2 regions of the Nocardioides candidus genome follow, and region 2 is predicted to be linked to the other one. Evidence: riboswitches for the same ligand, from Rfam matches in the RefSeq annotation. Region 2 holds a riboswitch; the other holds the start of a gene.
The links. A riboswitch is a leader RNA that binds a small molecule or an ion and turns the genes downstream of it on or off. The one in region 2 is predicted to bind glycine.
Positions count from the first base shown of each region.

Region 1: it holds a riboswitch for glycine, as region 2 does, so the genes downstream of both, gcvP (aminomethyl-transferring glycine dehydrogenase) here and gcvT (glycine cleavage system aminomethyltransferase GcvT) in region 2, are expected to answer to the same signal.

Region 1 covers NZ_JBGGWC010000006.1:13,495-22,186, forward strand. The annotation lists gene ACAX67_RS20995 (TldD/PmbA family protein) at 1-1,073, shown strand, start outside; gene ACAX67_RS21000 (metallopeptidase TldD-related protein) at 1,070-2,464, shown strand; gene ACAX67_RS21005 (LLM class F420-dependent oxidoreductase) at 2,482-3,471, shown strand; gene ACAX67_RS21010 (HAD family hydrolase) at 3,468-4,133, shown strand; gene gcvP (aminomethyl-transferring glycine dehydrogenase) at 4,121-6,991, opposite strand; glycine riboswitch at 7,066-7,157, opposite strand; gene ACAX67_RS21020 (MerR family transcriptional regulator) at 7,200-7,805, opposite strand; gene ACAX67_RS21025 (bifunctional nuclease family protein) at 7,947-8,414, opposite strand; gene ftsR (transcriptional regulator FtsR) at 8,458-8,692, opposite strand, start outside.
Region 2 covers NZ_JBGGWC010000001.1:825,456-834,147, reverse strand. The annotation lists gene ACAX67_RS04100 (ABC transporter permease) at 1-420, shown strand, start outside; gene ACAX67_RS04095 (ABC transporter ATP-binding protein) at 417-1,484, shown strand; glycine riboswitch at 1,589-1,687, shown strand; glycine riboswitch at 1,689-1,791, shown strand; gene gcvT (glycine cleavage system aminomethyltransferase GcvT) at 1,848-2,960, shown strand; gene gcvH (glycine cleavage system protein GcvH) at 3,008-3,376, shown strand; gene glyA (serine hydroxymethyltransferase) at 3,373-4,665, shown strand; gene ACAX67_RS04075 (L-serine ammonia-lyase) at 4,667-6,073, shown strand; gene ACAX67_RS04070 (PAS and ANTAR domain-containing protein) at 6,086-6,739, opposite strand; tRNA gene ACAX67_RS04065 (tRNA-Tyr) at 6,921-7,002, opposite strand; gene ACAX67_RS04060 (YajQ family cyclic di-GMP-binding protein) at 7,123-7,614, shown strand; gene ACAX67_RS04055 (hypothetical protein) at 7,665-8,054, opposite strand; gene ACAX67_RS04050 (hypothetical protein) at 8,057-8,692, opposite strand, start outside.

The sequences.
Region 1 (8,692 bases), on a different contig from region 2:
CGTCGCTCTACGCGGTGCAGGAGAACAAGTACTACGCCGACCTCGCCGGCACGCGCACCACCCAGCAGCGGGTGCGGCTCCAGCCGGGGTTCGAGGCCATGGGCGGCACGTCGGACGTCTTCGACGCGATGGCGAGCATCGCGCCGCCGGTGGGCCGCGGCTGGGAGTACGTCGTCGGCGGGTCCCGCCTCTCGGACGGAGGTGCGGCGTGGGACTGGGACGCCGAGCTCGACGAGGTGCCCGAGCTGCTGGCCGAGAAGCTGAAGGCACCGAGCGTCGAAGCGGGTCGCTACGACCTGGTCATCCATCCCTCGAACCTCTGGCTCACCATCCACGAGTCGATCGGCCACGCGACCGAGCTCGACCGTGCACTCGGCTACGAGGCCAACTACGCCGGCACCAGCTTCGCGACCCCCGACCATGTGGGCAGCCTCCGCTACGGGAGCGAGGTCATGCACGTCACCGGTGACCGCACCGTCGAGCACGGCCTCGCGACGATCGGCTACGACGACGACGGGGTCGCCACCCAGCAGTGGGACATCGTCCGCGACGGCGTCCTGGTCGGGTTCCAGCTCGACCGCCCGATGGCGGCCCTGATGCCCGAGCTGAGCGCCGAGCCCGGGTCGGGGCGGTCCAACGGCTGCGCCTACGCCGACTCCCCCGGGCACATCCCCATCCAGCGGATGGCCAACGTGTCGCTCCAGCCCGCCGCCGACGGACCCGGCACCGACGACCTCATCGGCCGCGTGGAGCGCGGGCTCTACGTCGTCGGCGACAAGTCGTGGTCGATCGACATGCAGCGGTTCAACTTCCAGTTCACCGGCCAGCGCTTCTTCCGGATCGTCGACGGGCAGCTCGCGGGTCAGGTGCGCGACGTGGCCTACCAGGCGACGACGACCGACTTCTGGGGTGCGATGGAGGCGGTCGGCGGGCCGCAGACCTGGGAGCTGGGCGGTGCCTTCAACTGCGGGAAGGCGCAACCCGGGCAGGTCGCGGCCGTGAGCCACGGCTGCCCGTCAGCGTTGTTCCGCGACGTGCGGATCCTCAACACCACCGAGGAGGCCGGCAAGTGAGCGCCGTACCGACCCCGCAGGAGCTCGTCGAGCGCGCCCTGGCCGCGTCGACCGCCGACGACTGCGTCGTGATCGTCCGCGACTCGACCAGCGCGAACCTGCGCTGGGCCAACAACACGCTGACGACCAACGGCCAGATGAGTGCGCGCCGGGCGACCGTCGTCTCCTTCACCGCGTCGGGCGCCGGCACCGCGGCCGCCTCGGCCAGCGGGAGCGCGACCACGGTCGACGAGGTCACCGCACTGGTCAACGCGGCGGATGCCGCCGCCCGGGCGGCCGATCCGGCCGACGACGCGCGGCCGCTCCTCGGCGGCCGGACCTCCGAGGAGTGGGACGCAGCCCCGGTCCCGACCGACATCACGGTCTACGACCGGGTCGCGCCCGCGCTCGGGGAGGCCTTCGGCCGGGCCGCGGGCGAGGGACGGATCCTCTACGGGTTCGTCGACCACGACCTGACGACGACCTACCTCGGTTCGTCCACGGGCCTGCGTCTGCGCCACGTCCAGCCGACCGGTCACTTCGCCTGCACCGCCAAGGACAAGGACCTCACCGCCAGCGCCTGGCTGGGCGCGGCGACGACCGACTTCAGCGACATCGACCCGCTGGCCCTCGACCTCGAGCTCGCCCAGCGCCTGCAGTGGGCCCGGCGCCGGGTGGACCTGCCGGCGGGTCGCTACGACACGATCCTCCCGCCGACCGCGGTCGCCGACCTCATGGTCGACACCTACTGGTACGCCGGCGCACGCGACGCCTGGGAAGGGCAGTCCGTCTACAGCCGCCGCCCGACCGGCACCCGCATCGGCGAGCGGATCGCGGCCCCCGGTGTGCACCTCCGCTCCGACCCGGCGGCCGCCGGACTGGAGTGCCTGCCGTTCGCCGTGGTGGGGGCGTCAGACTCCGACAACTCGGTCTTCGACAACGGGCTGGCCCTCGGTCGCACCGACTGGATCCGCGACGGCGAGCTCGCCTCCCTGGTGCAGACGCGGCAGACGGCGGACCTGACGCAGCAGCCGGCGACGCCGTACGTCGACAACCTGGTCCTGGAGGTGGACGGTGGCTCGGGCACGCTCGACGATCTCGTCGCCGGCACCGAGCGCGGCCTCCTGGTCACCTCGCTGTGGTACATCCGGCTGGTCGACCCCCAGAGCCTGCTGCTGACCGGCCTCACCCGCGACGGGGTCTACCTCGTCGAGGGCGGCGAGATCACCGGGGCGGTCAACAACTTCCGCTGGAACGAGAGCCCGGTCGACCTGCTCGACCGCTTCTCACACGCCTCCGCGACCACCCGCAGCTTCAGCCGCGAGTGGGGCGCCGACTACTTCCCGCGCACCGCCACCCCCGCGCTGCGGATCCCCGACTTCAACATGTCGAGCGTGTCCCAGGCCATGTAGCGGGTACCGCGGCACCCATGACGAGGTTCGGCTACACCCTGATGACCGAGCAGAGCGGACCCCGCGAGCTGGTGCGCTACGCCGTCGCCGCGGAAGAGGTCGGCTTCGACTTCGAGGTCTCCAGCGACCACTTCTCCCCCTGGCTCACCGAGCAGGGGCACGCGCCGTACGCCTGGACCGTGCTGGGCGCGGTGGCGCAGGCGACGTCGCGGGTCGACCTGATGACCTACGTGACCTGCCCGACGATGCGGTACCACCCGGCGGTCGTCGCGCAGAAGGCGGCGACCCTGCAGATCCTCGCCGAGGGCCGCTTCCGGCTCGGTGTCGGCAGCGGCGAGAGCCTCAACGAGCACGTGGTCGGCGAGGGCTGGCCCGCGATCCAGGACCGCCAGGAGATGCTCGCGGAGGCCATCGACATCATCCGCGCGTTGCACACCGGTGAGCTCGTCGACTACCGCGGGGAGTACTACCAGGTCGACTCCGCCCGGGTCTGGGACGTCCCCGACGAGGGCGTCGAGATCGGTGTCGCGGTGGGCGGTCGGCGCGCGATCGAGGCGCTGGCGCCGTACGGCGACCACCTCATCGGGGTCGAGCCGGATGCCGCGCTCGTCGAGGACTGGAACGCCGTCGACGGCGCGAAGCGGATCGGCGACGGCGCGCGCGCCATCGGCCAGATCCCGATCTGCTGGGACCCCGACGAGGACACCGCGGTGAAGCGGGCCCACGAGCAGTTCCGCTGGTTCGGCGGCGGCTGGTCGGTCAACGCGGACCTGCCCACGCCGGCCGGGTTCGCCGCAGCCTCCCAGTTCGTCCGTCCCGAGGACGTCGCGGACTCGATCCCGTGCGGCCCCGACCTCGATGCCGTCGTGGAGGCCGTCAGCGCCTACTGGAAGGCGGGTTTCACCGACATCGCCGTGGTGCAGGTCGGCGACGAGGGCCAGGACCGCTTCCTCGAGGAGGCCGCCGGTCCCCTCCTGGAGAAGCTCCGGGCGGCGGCGCCCGCATGAGCGCCGCCGTTCTTCTGGACATCGACGGCACGCTGATCGACTCGACCTACCATCACGCGGTCGCATGGCAGCGCGCCTTCAGCCGGATCACCGACGTGCCCCCGATGTGGCGCCTGCACCGGGCGATCGGCATGGGCGGTGACCGCCTGGTCGCCGCGGTCGCCGACGACCGCACCGAGGAGAAGCACGGCGACGACCTCCGCGACGCCTGGCGGGAGGAGTACCTCGAGCTCAAGGCCGAGGTGCGTCCCCTCGACGGCGCGGCAGACCTGGTGCGCAAGCTGGCCGGTGAGGGCTTCGTCATCGCCCTCGCATCGTCGGGCGACCCCGAGTTCAGCCAGGAGGCGGTCGACCTGCTCGGCATCGGGTCCGACGTCGCAGCACTGCTGACCTCCGACGACGTCGACAGCTCCAAGCCCGACCCCGACCTCATCCAGCAGACCTTGGAGCGCGTCGGACCGGTCGAGGCCGCGGTCTTCGTCGGCGACACCGTCTACGACGTCGAGGCCGCCGGCCGCGCCGGGATCGGCTGTGTCACCCTGCGCACCGGCGGGTTCGGCAAGGCCGAGCTCGAGCAGGCCGGTGCGCTCCGCGTCGAGGACGCGGTGACCGACCTGCTCCGGCTCGACTGGCGCCGGGAGATGGACCGCTACTCGGCGTAGGCGTCCATCGGCGGGCAGGCGCACACGAGGTTGCGGTCGCCGTACGCCTGGTCGATGCGCGCGACCGGCGGCCAGTACTTGTCGGGGCTGATCCCGGCCGGGAAGACCGCCTCCTCGCGGGAGTAGGGGTGGTCCCACTCCCCCACGAGCGCGCGCGCCGTGTGCGGCGCGTGCCGCAGCGGCGAGTCGTCGACCGCGATCTCGCCCGCAGCCACCCGGTCGATCTCGGCCTTGATCGCGATCATCGCGTCGCAGAACCGGTCGAGCTCGCTGAGGTCCTCCGACTCCGTCGGCTCGACCATCAGCGTGCCGGCGACCGGGAACGACATCGTCGGGGCGTGGAAGCCGTAGTCGATGAGGCGCTTGGCGACGTCGTCGACGCTGACGCCGGTCTCCTTGGTGATCTCCCGCAGGTCGAGGATGCACTCGTGGGCGACCAGGCCCGAGTCGCCGCGGTAGAGCACCGGGTAGTGCTCACCCAGCCGGGCGGCGACGTAGTTGGCCGACAGCACCGCGACGGCCGTCGCCTGCGCGAGCCCCTCGGCGCCCATCATCCGCACGTAGGCCCACGAGATCGGCAGGATGCCGGTCGAGCCGTAGGGCGCAGCGCTGATCGCACCCACGCCCTCCCTCTTGGACTCCTCCGGGTGCAGCGGGTGCGAGGGGAGGTACGGCGCCAGGTGCTCGCGCACGGCGACCGGGCCGACACCCGGACCGCCACCACCGTGGGGGATGCAGAACGTCTTGTGCAGGTTGAGGTGGGAGACGTCGCCGCCGAACTGCCCCGGCTTGGCGTAGCCGAGCAGGGCGTTGAAGTTGGCACCGTCGATGTAGACCTGACCGCCGTGCTCGTGCACGATCTCGCAGAGCTCGGTGATGGTCTCCTCGTAGACGCCGTGCGTCGAGGGGTAGGTCACCATGATCGCGGCGAGCGTGGCCGAGTGCTGCGCGCACTTGGCGCGCAGGTCGTCGAGATCGACCGTGCCGTCGTCGTTGGCCTTGACCACGACGACCGACATGCCGGCCATCACCGCGGACGCCGGGTTGGTGCCGTGGGCCGACGACGGGATCAGGCACACCCGGCGGTCGTGGTCACCGTTCGCGTCGTGGAACGCCCGGATCGCAAGCATGCCGGCGAACTCGCCCTGGGCGCCGGCGTTGGGCTGGATCGATACCTTGTCGTAGCCGGTGACCTCCGCCAGCCAGCTCTCGAGCTGGGCCACCAGCTCCAGGTAGCCGGAGGCGTCCGACGCCGGCACGAAGGGGTGCAGGTCGGCGAAGCCCGGCAGCGAGATCGGCTCCATCTCGGTGGTGGCGTTGAGCTTCATCGTGCAGGAGCCGAGCGGGATCATGCCGCGGTCGAGCGCGTAGTCGCGGTTGGACAGCCGCGCGAGGTAGCGCAGCATCGACGTCTCGCTGTGGTGGGTGTTGAAGACCGGGTGGGTCAGGAAGTCCGTCGCGCGGCGCAGCCCGCCGGGCAGCGCGTCGGAGGTGCTGCGGTCGACGTCGTCGAGGTCGACCGGCTCCAGCCCGAACGCCTTGAGCACCGTCGAGACCGTCGCCCGCGTCGTGCACTCCGAGGTCGAGAGCGCGACGTGGTCGGCGTCGACCTGACGCAGGTGGACACCGAGGCTGCGCGCCGCGGCCACCACTGCCCCTGCGCGACCAGGGACGGCCACGGTGAGGGTGTCGAAGAACGTCTCGTTGGCCGGTGCGAACCCGCCTTCGGAGAGCGCGCGGGCCAGCACCGCGGCGTAGCGGTGGGTCCGGGTCGCGATCTGCTCCAGGCCCTCGGGGCCGTGGTAGACGGCGTACATCGACGCGGTCACGGCCAGCAGCACCTGGGCCGTGCAGATGTTGGAGGTCGCCTTGTCGCGACGGATGTGCTGCTCGCGCGTCTGGAGGGCGAGGCGGTACGCCGGCCGGCCCTCCGCGTCGAGCGAGACACCCACGAGCCGGCCCGGCAGCTGGCGCTCCAGGCCCGCGGCGACGCTCATGAAGCCGGCGTGGGGCCCGCCGTAGAAGAGCGGCACGCCGAAGCGCTGGCTCGATCCGATCACGACGTCGACGCCGAAGGCGCCGGGAGCCTCGAGCAGGGTGAGGGCGAGCAGGTCCGCCGCGACGACGGCGAGACCGCCGCGCTCGTGCACGGCCTCGACCAGCGGGCGGGGGTCCAGGATCCGGCCGGAGGCACCGGGATACTGGATCAGCACGCCCGCGAGGTCGCCCTCGGGGAGCCCCTGGGTCAGGTCGGCCACCACGACCTCCATGCCGATCGCCTCGGCCCGGGTGCGCACCACGTCGATGGTCTGCGGGAGCGCGTCGGCGTCGAGCACGAACGGTCCGCTGATGGAGCGCCGGGCACGGTGGACCAGGGCCAGCGCCTCGGCGGCGGCGGTGCCCTCGTCGAGCAGCGAGGAGCCCGACGTCGGCAGACCGGTCAGGTCGCTGATCATCGTCTGGAAGTTCAGCAACGCCTCGAGCCGGCCCTGGGAGATCTCGGGCTGGTAGGGCGTGTAGGCGGTGTACCAGCTCGGGTCCTCGAGCACGTTGCGGCGCACGACGGGAGGCGTGATCGTCGCGTGGTAACCCAGCCCGATCATGCTCTCCAGAGGACTGTTCGCACCGGCCATCGCCCGGAGCTCGGCCGCGACCGCGGCCTCGCTCAGCGCTGCGGGCAGGTCGAGCGGCGCGGTCGTGCGGATGGCCTTGGGCACCGCGGCCGACATGAGCTCCTCGAGCGAGGAGTAGCCGAGCCGGTCGAGCATCGAGGCGACGCCGGCGTCGTCGGGGCCGAGGTGGCGGCTGAGAAACGGCAGCGCGGCGTCGAGCTCGGGCAGGGTGGGGACGTCGGACAAGGGAGACACCTCAGGGATCGTTCGATCTGGTCGCCCTCCCCCTCTGTCACCGCGACGATGAGGTTCCAGAGTTGCCCGGCCGCGCGGTCCAGGGTGCCTGAGAGGTTCCGGGGAGGATTTGCCCCTTCGGCGCTGGGCCAGGCCCAGACTCTCCCGCGCGGGATCAGCAGGGCCGACAGTATCAGCCCGGGTGCGGTCGGCTCGAGGCTCAGCCCGCGTTGCGGGCGGCGCGGCGAGCGGCGAGCTCGTCGCCGGCGAGCGTCTCGCCCGACTCGGTCGTCTCCTGGGCGGCGTGCTCGCTCGGCAGCTGGGCCAGCGTGCCCTCGATCTCGCGCCAGACACCGCCGATCGCGATGCCGAAGACGCCCTGCCCGCCCTGGAGCAGGTCGATGACCTCGTCGTTGCTCGTGCAGTAGTAGACCGAGGCGCCGTCGCTCATCAGCGTGACCTGCGTCAGGTCGTCGGTCCCGCGCTCGCGCAGGTGGGTGACGGCCGTGCGGATCTGCTGCAGCGAGATGCCCGCGTCGAGCAGCCGCTTGATGACCTTGAGGATCAAGATGTCGCGGAAGCTGTAGAGCCGCTGCGAGCCGCTGCCCTTGGCACCCCGCACGCTGGGCTCGATCAGGCCCGTGCGGGCCCAGTAGTCGAGCTGGCGGTAGGTGATGCCGGCGGCGTTGCAGGCGGTCGGCCCGCGGTAACCGAGGTCGCTCGGGAGCGGCGACACGTCGTCGGTGAAGAGCAGTCCCTGCTCCTCGGCGACGCCGGCGGCGACGTCGGCAGCCTGGCTGCCTGCGTCGGGCTGGTGCTCGTTCACGCGGTCCTCCGCTCGGTGGGGGTCTGGCGTCGGCCCCGCGAAGGAGCCGACACATCAAGGTACGGCGCGGTGTGAGGGTCGGTCAAAGACCGCGGCCCGGCGTGTCGCAACTCTCACCCTTAAGTTGAGGGTTAGCCCCGTTCAGTGGGCTTCGAAGTCCTCCGGCGAGACGTGGTCGAGGAACTCACGGAAGCGTTCGACCTCGTCCTCCTGCTCGGCCGGGACGGCGAGACCGGCCTCGTCGAGCACCTCGTCGGCACAGAAGATCGTGGTGCCGGTGCGCAGCGCGAGCGCGATCGAGTCCGACGGTCGTGCGCTCACCTCGACGCCGGAGCCGAAGACGAGCGTGGCGTAGAAGACGCCGTCCTTGACGTCGGTGATGCGCACCTGGGTCAGCTCGTTCTCCGTGGCCGACAGGATGTCCTTCATGAGGTCGTGCGTGAGCGGCCGGGGCGGCACGACCCCCTGCTGGGCGAAGGCGATCGCCGTGGCCTCCACCGCGCCGATCCAGATCGGCAGGTAGCGGTCACCAGACACCTCCCGTAGCAGGACGATCGGCTGGTTGGAGGGCATCTCGACCCGCACACCCATCACGTCGACCTCGCGCATGGCACCACCCTACTCCGGGACCGTAGGCCTCGGAGCGGGCCCGTCAGAGCCGGCGCAGACCGGCTTTGACCAAGGTGGCGTGCAACCGCACGGACAGCGCGGCGATCTCGCTGATCGCCTCCTCGGCGCGGGCCGAGGCGGTCGCGTCGCGGCTCCGGCGGACCGGGGCGACGACCTGCTCGACGAGTCCGACCTCGCGGTCCGCGGCCGTCTTGAACGCGCGCAGGTGCCGCGGCTCGAGGCCGAACGCGGCCAGGTCGCGCGCCGCCTGGGCGATC
Region 2 (8,692 bases):
CGCGTGCTGCCGGGTCTCTACCAGACGGTCGTCGTGCTGCTCGTCGGCTACACGATCCTCTTCCTGCCGCGAGCCGTGGTGAGTGTCCGGTCGACCTTCGAGCTGGTCCCTCCTGGTCTCGAGGACGTCGCCCGCAACCTCGGCTGCAGCGGCGTGGGGGTCGCGCGCCGGGTGACGCTGCCGCTCGTGCTGCCCGGGCTCGCCTCGGCCACCGCCCTCGTCGCGCTGGCGGTGGCCACCGAGCTCACCGCGACCCTCCTCCTCGCTCCGCTCGGCACCGACACCCTCGCCACCCGGTTCTGGTCCGACGCCGCCGCGATCGAGTACGGCGCCGCCGCCCCCTATGCTCTTGCGCTGATCGTGCTGTCGATCCCCTCGACGTGGATCCTGGGAAGCCTGAGCGTGAGGAACGGGTCATGACCAGCGGCTCGCACCCGCCCGCGGCGCTCGAGATCGAAGGACTCGAGGCCGGCTACGGCCGCACCGCCGTGCTGCGGGGACTCGACCTCGCGGTCGGCGACGGCGTGACCGCCATCCTCGGCCCCTCCGGCTGCGGCAAGACCACCCTGCTGCGATCGGTCGCCGGGTTCGTCTCGCCGACCGCAGGCACGGTGCGGCTCGCCGGCACCGAGGTCGTCAGCGGGCGGCGCGCGATGCCCGCCCGACTGCGGGCGATCGGCTACGTGCCCCAGGACGGCGCGCTCTTCCCCCACCTCTCCGTCGCGCGCAACGTCGCCTTCGGGCTGCCGCGCGCCGAGCGCGGCGACAGCTCCGCGCGGGTCGCGGAGATGCTCGACCTGGTCGAGCTGCCCCGCAGCATGGCCGGCCGCTACCCCCACGAGCTGTCCGGCGGGCAGCAGCAACGGGTCGCCCTGGCTCGCGCGCTCGCGCCGCGGCCCGGGCTGGTGCTGCTCGACGAGCCGTTCTCCTCCCTCGACGCGTCCCTGCGCGAGGACACCGGCCGCGCCGTCGTACGCGCGCTGCGCACGGCCGGTGCCGCGGCCCTCCTGGTCACCCACGACCAGGGCGAGGCGCTGTCGCTCGCCGACCAGGTCGCGGTGATGATGGACGGCGCGTTCCTGCAGGTGGCCTCGCCCACGGCGGTCTACCTGACGCCCGCAGAGCCCCGGGTGGCCTCGTTCCTCGGGCACGCCTCGCTCGTGGAGGGCGAGGTCGTCAACCACACCGAGGCACGCTGCGCGCTCGGCGTGCTGCCGCTGCGCACGGCGCGCGAGGCCGGGCTGGTGCGGCTCGCCGTCCGCGCGGAGCAGATCCAGATCCGCAACGCCAGCACGGCTGGAGGCGGCGACGGTGCCCCGGCGGAGGTCGTCGACATCAGCTTCTACGGCCACGACGCGACGGTCCGCGTCCGACTGGACTCCGGCGAGGAGCTCGCCGCGCGCACGCCCGCCACGTCGGTGCCCACACCCGGCGACCGGGTGTGGGTCGGCGTCGTCGGCGACGTCGTCGCCTTCACGGTCTGACCGGGCGCCCACCGGGGCGCCGTCGGAGCAGCGACCGGGCGCCGGGTTGACCTCCTGGCACGGCGTTGCCTACGGTCCGTCCTACAACTTCACACCGCGCCGTTCGAACCGCAGCGGGAGAGTCCTCGTCCTCACCAGGAGCGAGGCGCCGAAGGAGCAAGTCTCCCCGAGAATCTCTCAGGCCCCGTTACCGCTGAGGCGAGGCGAACTCTGGAAAGACAGGTCACCCCCGTGCCCTGCACCCACGGTGCAAGCCGCCCATACCGCGACGGTGAAGCTCTCAGGTACCGATGACAGAGCGGGGAGGTCACCCATCCGCGGGTGCCGCGTCGCGCGGCACCACCACCAGGGAGCCTCCCGCACATGCCATCATCGGCGTCTCTTCAGACACCCCTGCACGCCCTCCACGAGGCGCTCGGCGCCTCGTTCACCGACTACGCCGGCTGGCAGATGCCGGTCCGCTACGGCTCGGAGACCGCCGAGCACCACGCGGTCCGCACCACGGCCGGGCTCTTCGACCTGTGCCACATGGGCGAGATCGAGGTCACCGGCACCGAGGCCGGCCGCGCCCTCGACCGTGCCCTGGTCGGCCGGCCCTCGGCCATCCCGGTCGGTCGCGCCCGCTACACGATGATCTGCGACGAGGACGGCGGCATCATCGACGACCTCGTCGTCTACCGCCTCGGTGACGACCGCTACCTCGTGGTGGCCAACGCGGCGAACACCGCTGTCGTCGCGGCCGCGCTCACCGAGCGTGCCGGGGGCTTCGACGCCACCGTGCGCGACGCCACCGACGACTGGGCACTGATCGCGGTCCAAGGGCCGACGGCCGCGGCCGTCGTGGCCGGCCTCACCGATCTCGACCTCACCACGCTGAAGTACTACGCGATCGCCGAGACCCGGCTCGCCGGCGCCGACGTCCTGCTCGCGCGTACGGGCTACACCGGGGAGGACGGGTTCGAGGTCTACTGCGCCTCCTCGGAAGCCGCCGCGACCTGGCTCGCGCTCGGCTCCGCCGGCGCGGAGCACGGCCTGGTGCCCGCCGGCCTGGCCTGCCGCGACACGTTGCGGCTCGAAGCCGGCATGGCGCTCTACGGGCACGAGCTGACGAGGAGGACGACGCCCTACGACGCCGGGCTCGGAAGGGTCGTCGTGCACGACAAGCCGGAGGGCTTCGTCGGCGACGCCGCCCTGCGGGCACGGGCCGCCGCCGAGCCGCGCGCCACCCTCGTCGGCCTGCGGCCGGCCGGACGACGGTCCCCGCGCGCCGGCTACACCGTCCTCGACCCGGCCACCGGCGAGGCGGCCGGCACGATCACCAGCGGGTCGCCCTCGCCGACGCTGGGCCACCCCGTGGCGATGGCGTACGTCGCCCCGCACCTCGCGACCGTCGGCCTCACCGTGCAGGTCGACGTGCGCGGCAGCCGGGAGGACGCCGAGGTCGTCGACCTGCCCTTCTACCAGCGGACCACCTAGGCGACCGCGTCGCCCACCCGCCCACCGACACCTCCAGGAGCACGACCATGACCAACCCCACCCACCTGAGCTACACCATCGAGCACGAGTGGCTCGAGACCACCGGCGACACCGCCCGCATCGGCATCACCGCCTTCGCCGCGGACGCGCTCGGCGACATCGTCTTCGTCGACCTCCCCGCCGTGCGGAGCACCGTCGTCGCCGGCACGCCGTGCGGCGAGCTCGAGTCCACCAAGTCCGTCAGCGACCTCTTCGCCCCCGTCGACGGAGAGGTCGTCGAGGTCAACCAGGCCGTCGTCGCCGACCCCAGCCTCCTCAACTCCGACCCGTTCGGAGCCGGCTGGCTCTTCGTCGTCCGGGTGACCCGTTCACCCGAGCTGCTCGACGCCGCCGCTTACGACGGGATCGCCCGATGAGCACCGTGCCGACCACGACCGGGAGCCACGACGAGCCGCTGGCGTCGTACGACCCCGAGGTGCACGCCGCGATCCGCGCCGAGCTCGGGCGTCAGCAGTCCACCCTGGAGCTGATCGCGTCGGAGAACTTCGCCCCCGTCGCGGTGATGGAGGCGCAGGGCTCGGTCCTGACCAACAAGTACGCCGAGGGCTACCCCGGCCGGCGCTACTACGGCGGCTGCGAGCACGTCGACGTGATCGAACGGCTCGCGATCGACCGCGTGAAGGGCCTCTTCGGGGCGGCGTACGCCAACGTGCAGCCGCACTCGGGCGCGCAGGCCAACGCGGCCACGATGTTCGCGCTGCTCGACCCGGGCGACACGATCCTCGGTCTCGACCTCGCCCACGGCGGCCACCTCACCCACGGCATGCGGATCAACTTCTCCGGCAGGCTCTACGAGGTCGCGGCGTACGGCGTCGACCCGCGCGACTTCCGCATCGACATGCGGGAGGTGGAGCGCCTCGCCCTGGAGCACCGGCCGAAGCTGATCGTAGCCGGCTGGTCGGCGTACCCGCGCCACCTCGACTTCCCGGAGTTCCGCCGCATCGCCGACCGGGTCGGCGCCTACCTGATGGTCGACATGGCGCACTTCGCCGGACTGGTCGCGGCGGGGCTGCACCCCAACCCGGTGCCGCACGCCGACGTGGTCACGACCACGACCCACAAGACGCTCGGCGGGCCGCGCGGCGGCGTGATCCTGACCGACCGGCCGGACCTCGCCAAGCGCTTCAACTCGGCGGTGTTCCCCGGCCAGCAGGGCGGTCCGCTCGAGCACGTGGTCGCGGCCAAGGCCGTCGGCTTCAGGATGGCCGCGTCGCCGGAGTTCCGCGAGCGCCAGGAGCGCACCCTGGTCGGCGCGCGGGTCATCGCCGAGCGACTGGGCACCCCGGGCCTCGCGCGCGCCGGCGTCTCGGTGGTCACCGGTGGCACCGACGTGCACCTGGTCCTCGTCGACCTGCGGCACTCGCTGCTCGACGGCCAGCAGGCCGAGGACCGGCTGCACGACATCGGCATCACGGTCAACCGCAACGCGGTGCCCTTCGACCCGCGGCCGCCGATGGTGACGTCGGGCCTCCGCATCGGCACGCCAGCCCTCGCGACGCGGGGGTTCGAGGAGGCAGACTTCGCGGAGGTGGCCGACATCATCGCGACCGCCCTGCAGCCGTCGTACGACGACGGTGCGGCCGCTTCCCTGCGCATCCGGGTCGCGACCCTCGCCGCCGCCCACCCCCTCTACCCGGAGCTGTGACGTGGCACTGAGCGTGTTCGACCTCTACTCGGTCGGCATCGGACCGTCGTCCTCGCACACGGTCGGCCCGATGCGGGCGGCGAAGACCTTCGTCGACGGTCTCGTCACCGACGGTGAGCTGTCCCGCGTCGGCCGCGTCCACGCCGAGCTCTTCGGCTCGCTGGGCGCCACCGGGCACGGTCACGGCTCGGAGTCGGCGGTGCTCCTCGGCCTGGAGGGCGAGGACCCGGCGACGGTCGACACCAGCCGTGCCAGCGGGCGGGTCGCGGTCGTGCGCGAGCGCGGCAGCCTGACCCTCGGCGGGGAGCGGGAGGTCGCCTTCGACGCCGACGTCGACCTGGTGATGCACCGCCGCGCGTCACTCCCGGCCCACCCCAACGGCATGGAGTTCACGGCGTACGACGCCGACGGCTCCGTCCTCCGGCAGCGCCGCTACTACTCCGTCGGCGGTGGGTTCGTGGTCGACGAGGGCGCGGAGGGTGCCGCCCGGGTCGTGCTCGACAGCACTCCCGTGCCGCACCCGTTCACGACCGGAGCGGAGCTGCTCGCGGCGTGCGCGTCGGCCGATGGCCGGGTCTCCGACCTGATGCTGGCCAACGAGGCGAGCTGGCGCGGCGAGGCCGAGACGCGCGCGGGCCTCCTGGAGATCTGGCGCGTCATGGCGGAGTGCGTGCAGTCGGGGTGCGATCGCGACCCGGTCACCGAGCCCCTGCTCCCGGGCGGGCTCCGCGTGCCGCGCCGGGCGCCGGCGCTCCACCGGGAGCTGCTCGCCGACGTCGGTTCATCGGACCCCCTACGGGTCATGGACTGGGTCAACCTCTTCGCCCTCGCCGTCAACGAGGAGAACGCGTCCGGCGGCCGGGTCGTCACCGCCCCGACCAACGGTGCGGCCGGGATCGTCCCCGCGGTCCTGCACTACTGGGTGCGGTTCGTCGCGCCGGCCGCGGGGCTGGACGAGGAGGCGGTCGACGACGGCATCGTGCGCTTCCTGCTGACCGCCGCGGCGATCGGGATCCTCTGCAAGACCAACGCATCGATCTCCGGTGCGGAGGTCGGTTGCCAGGGCGAGGTCGGCTCCGCCTGCGCGATGGCGGCCGGCGCGCTCTGCGAGCTGCTCGGCGGCTCGCCCGCCCAGGTCGAGAACGCCGCCGAGATCGGCATCGAGCACAACCTCGGCCTCACCTGCGACCCCGTGGGGGGTCTGGTCCAGATCCCGTGCATCGAGCGCAACGCGATCGCCAGCGTGAAGGCCATCAACGCCGCCCGCCTGGCGATGAACGGCACCGGCTCCCACCACGTCAGCCTCGACAAGGCCCTGAAGACCATGCGGGAGACCGGGCGCGACATGCACACCAAGTACAAGGAGACCGCGCGGGGCGGGCTCGCCGTCAACGTCATCGAGTGCTGACGGCACTCCTCGTCAGTCCGCGCCGAGGTGGCCTGACCACTTGCTGGTGAGGTCGAAGAGGAGCCGGTCGAGCGGCTGCTCGAGGTCGACGGCGATCCGGCGCGACTGCGCGGCCTCCATGAGTCGGCTCGCCAGGTCGCGGATCTTGACGTTGTGGTTCTTCGACCACCACTGCAGCATCGTGAACGCGGCGTCGGGCCCGAGACCGTAGACGAACATGAGCACGCCCTTGGCCTGCTCGATCGTGCTGCGCGACTCGTTCGACGCCTGGACGGCACGGGTCGCCTCGGCGCGGGCCTGCTCCTCGAAGTCGGCCGTCAGGTCGATGTAGTAGCCCTCGACGACCTTGATCTCCCCGCCGCCGCCGTACCCGCAGCCGGTGAGCACGACCTGCCGCTCCTGGTCGTCGGCGCGCATCAGCCGGTAGGAGACGGCGAACGAGCCGCCCTGGTTCGATGCCCTCTCGAGCTCGTCGCGGACGCGATCCACGTCATCGGGGTGCTTGCTCGCCATGATGAATTCGGTGGTCGGGCGCACGCTGCCCGGCTCGAGGCCGTGGATGCGGTAGACGTCGTCGTCCCAGTCCCAGGTCTCGTCCTGGACGTTGTAGGCGAACTGTCCCGTCGGACGGGACGTCCCGCCGGGCGTTGCTGGATCAAGGCTCAACGTCGGCCCTTCTGAACCACACGAGTCGGGCGCCAGCCTGCGGCTCGACCGGCGTCGCGGAGCATCGTATAGATCATCCGCACCCGACCGCTTCCCAGTCCTCGAAAAGCTCGCGAAACCGCATGGCAGACGCAACCGCCCCCGGCCGCAGGTTCACGGGCCGGGGGCGGTGCTGTCCCTGTGGCAGGTAGTGGATTCGAACCACTGTAGGCAATGCCGGCTGATTTACAGTCAGCTCCCTTTGGCCGCTCGGGCAACCTGCCAGGGTGTGTCGACGACCTGATTTCCGAGGCACGGGAGGCCCGAGGTTGGCGGGTCGACAACGACGCGAAACAATAGCGCAGCACGTGCCCGTCCAAGAAAACCAGGGGACTGAACTAGACATGGCCGATTCCTCCTTCGACATCGTCAGCAAGATCGACCGCCAGGAGGTCGACAACGCGCTCGGCCAGACGGCGCGGGAGGTCGCGACCCGCTTCGACTTCAAGGGCACCGGCGCCACCATCGAGTGGAAGGGCGAGCAGGCGATCGAGATCACAGCCTCGGCGGACGACCGGGCGAGTGCCGTGCTCAGCGTCTTCCAGGACAAGCTGATCAAGCGCAACCAGTCGCTGAAGATCCTCGACGCGTCCGAGCCCCGCCCGTCCGGCCAGCAGTCGAAGATCGCGATCACCCTCAAGGAGGGCATCACCTCCGAGGACGCCAAGAAGATCAGCAAGCTGATCCGCGACGAGGGCCCCAAGGGCGTCAAGGCCCAGGTCCAGGGCGACGAGCTCCGGGTGTCCTCGAAGAAGCGCGACGACCTCCAGGCCGTCCAGGCGCTGGTGAAGGCGCAGGACTACGACTTCGCGGTGCAGTTCACCAACTACCGCTGAGTCCACCTCGCGCTGGGCCGTGGCGAGCACGGCCCAGCGCAGGAGTCAGGTCAGCCGTCCGTGCGGCGGCCGGCAGCGCCGTTCACGCCACCCTTGTCGAGGCGGCGGGCGACGTGCCCGTTGCGCGGCGACCTCTTCTCCTTCGGGCCCTGGACCTGGGTCGGCGGACCGGGCCGGACCTTAGGCCCGGCGGGCTGGACGCCGAGGGGCGGCGCCTTGTAGGTCTTGGCCTGCGCCCCGGCGGGCGGTTGGGTGCCCTGCGGAGCGGCATGGACCTTGGCCGTCGAGGCGCCGGGCGGCGGCTGTCCGTGGCTGCCGCCCGCCGAGTCCGGCAGCGCCTGGGCGAGCGCCGGGACCGCGACCGCGGCTCCGCCGACCATCGCGAGTGTGGCGATGCCCGTGCGCCAGCGCACCGGTTGCGAGTGCCTCCGTCGCTGCATGGTCAGCACACCACCGTGAGGTGGAACGGCGAGTCCTGGCCGGCGGTGTTGGCCGCGTTGTGGATGTCGACGAAGACCGCGTTCGGGACCCCGGACCGCGGAGACACGTCGATGAACCCGCTCGCGGCGTTGCCCGCCGTGGTGGTGCCGATCGTCGCGTTGTAGACGCAGGACTGGACGTCGCGACCGAGGTCGACCTGGTAGAGGCCGGTGCCGAGGTGACTTGTAGTGACCGAGAACCCTTGGCTGTGGTGGAGGGTCCCGTCGGCGTTGACAGCTGCGCCGAGCACGGCGACGTCCTCGTTGCTGAGCCCGAAGTCGAGGATCTCGTCGGAGTCGATCGCGTCGGTGGCGATGTCCAGCGTCCCGAGCGTGTTGTCCTGGACGTCGTCGCCGGTCAGTGAATTGTCGGTGACGTCGGTGCCGGTGAGCGAGCCGTCCCCCACGTCGGCCGAGCCGATCGTCCCGTCGAGGATGTCCGCCGTGGTGACACCGCCGTCGGAGATGTCGTTGGTGACGATCGTGCCGTTCTTGATGTCGGCCGAGAGCACCGAGTCGTTGAGGATGTCGACGGACTTGATCGACTCGTTGAGGACGTCGGCGGTGGTGATCGACGCGTCGGCGATGTCACCGCCGGT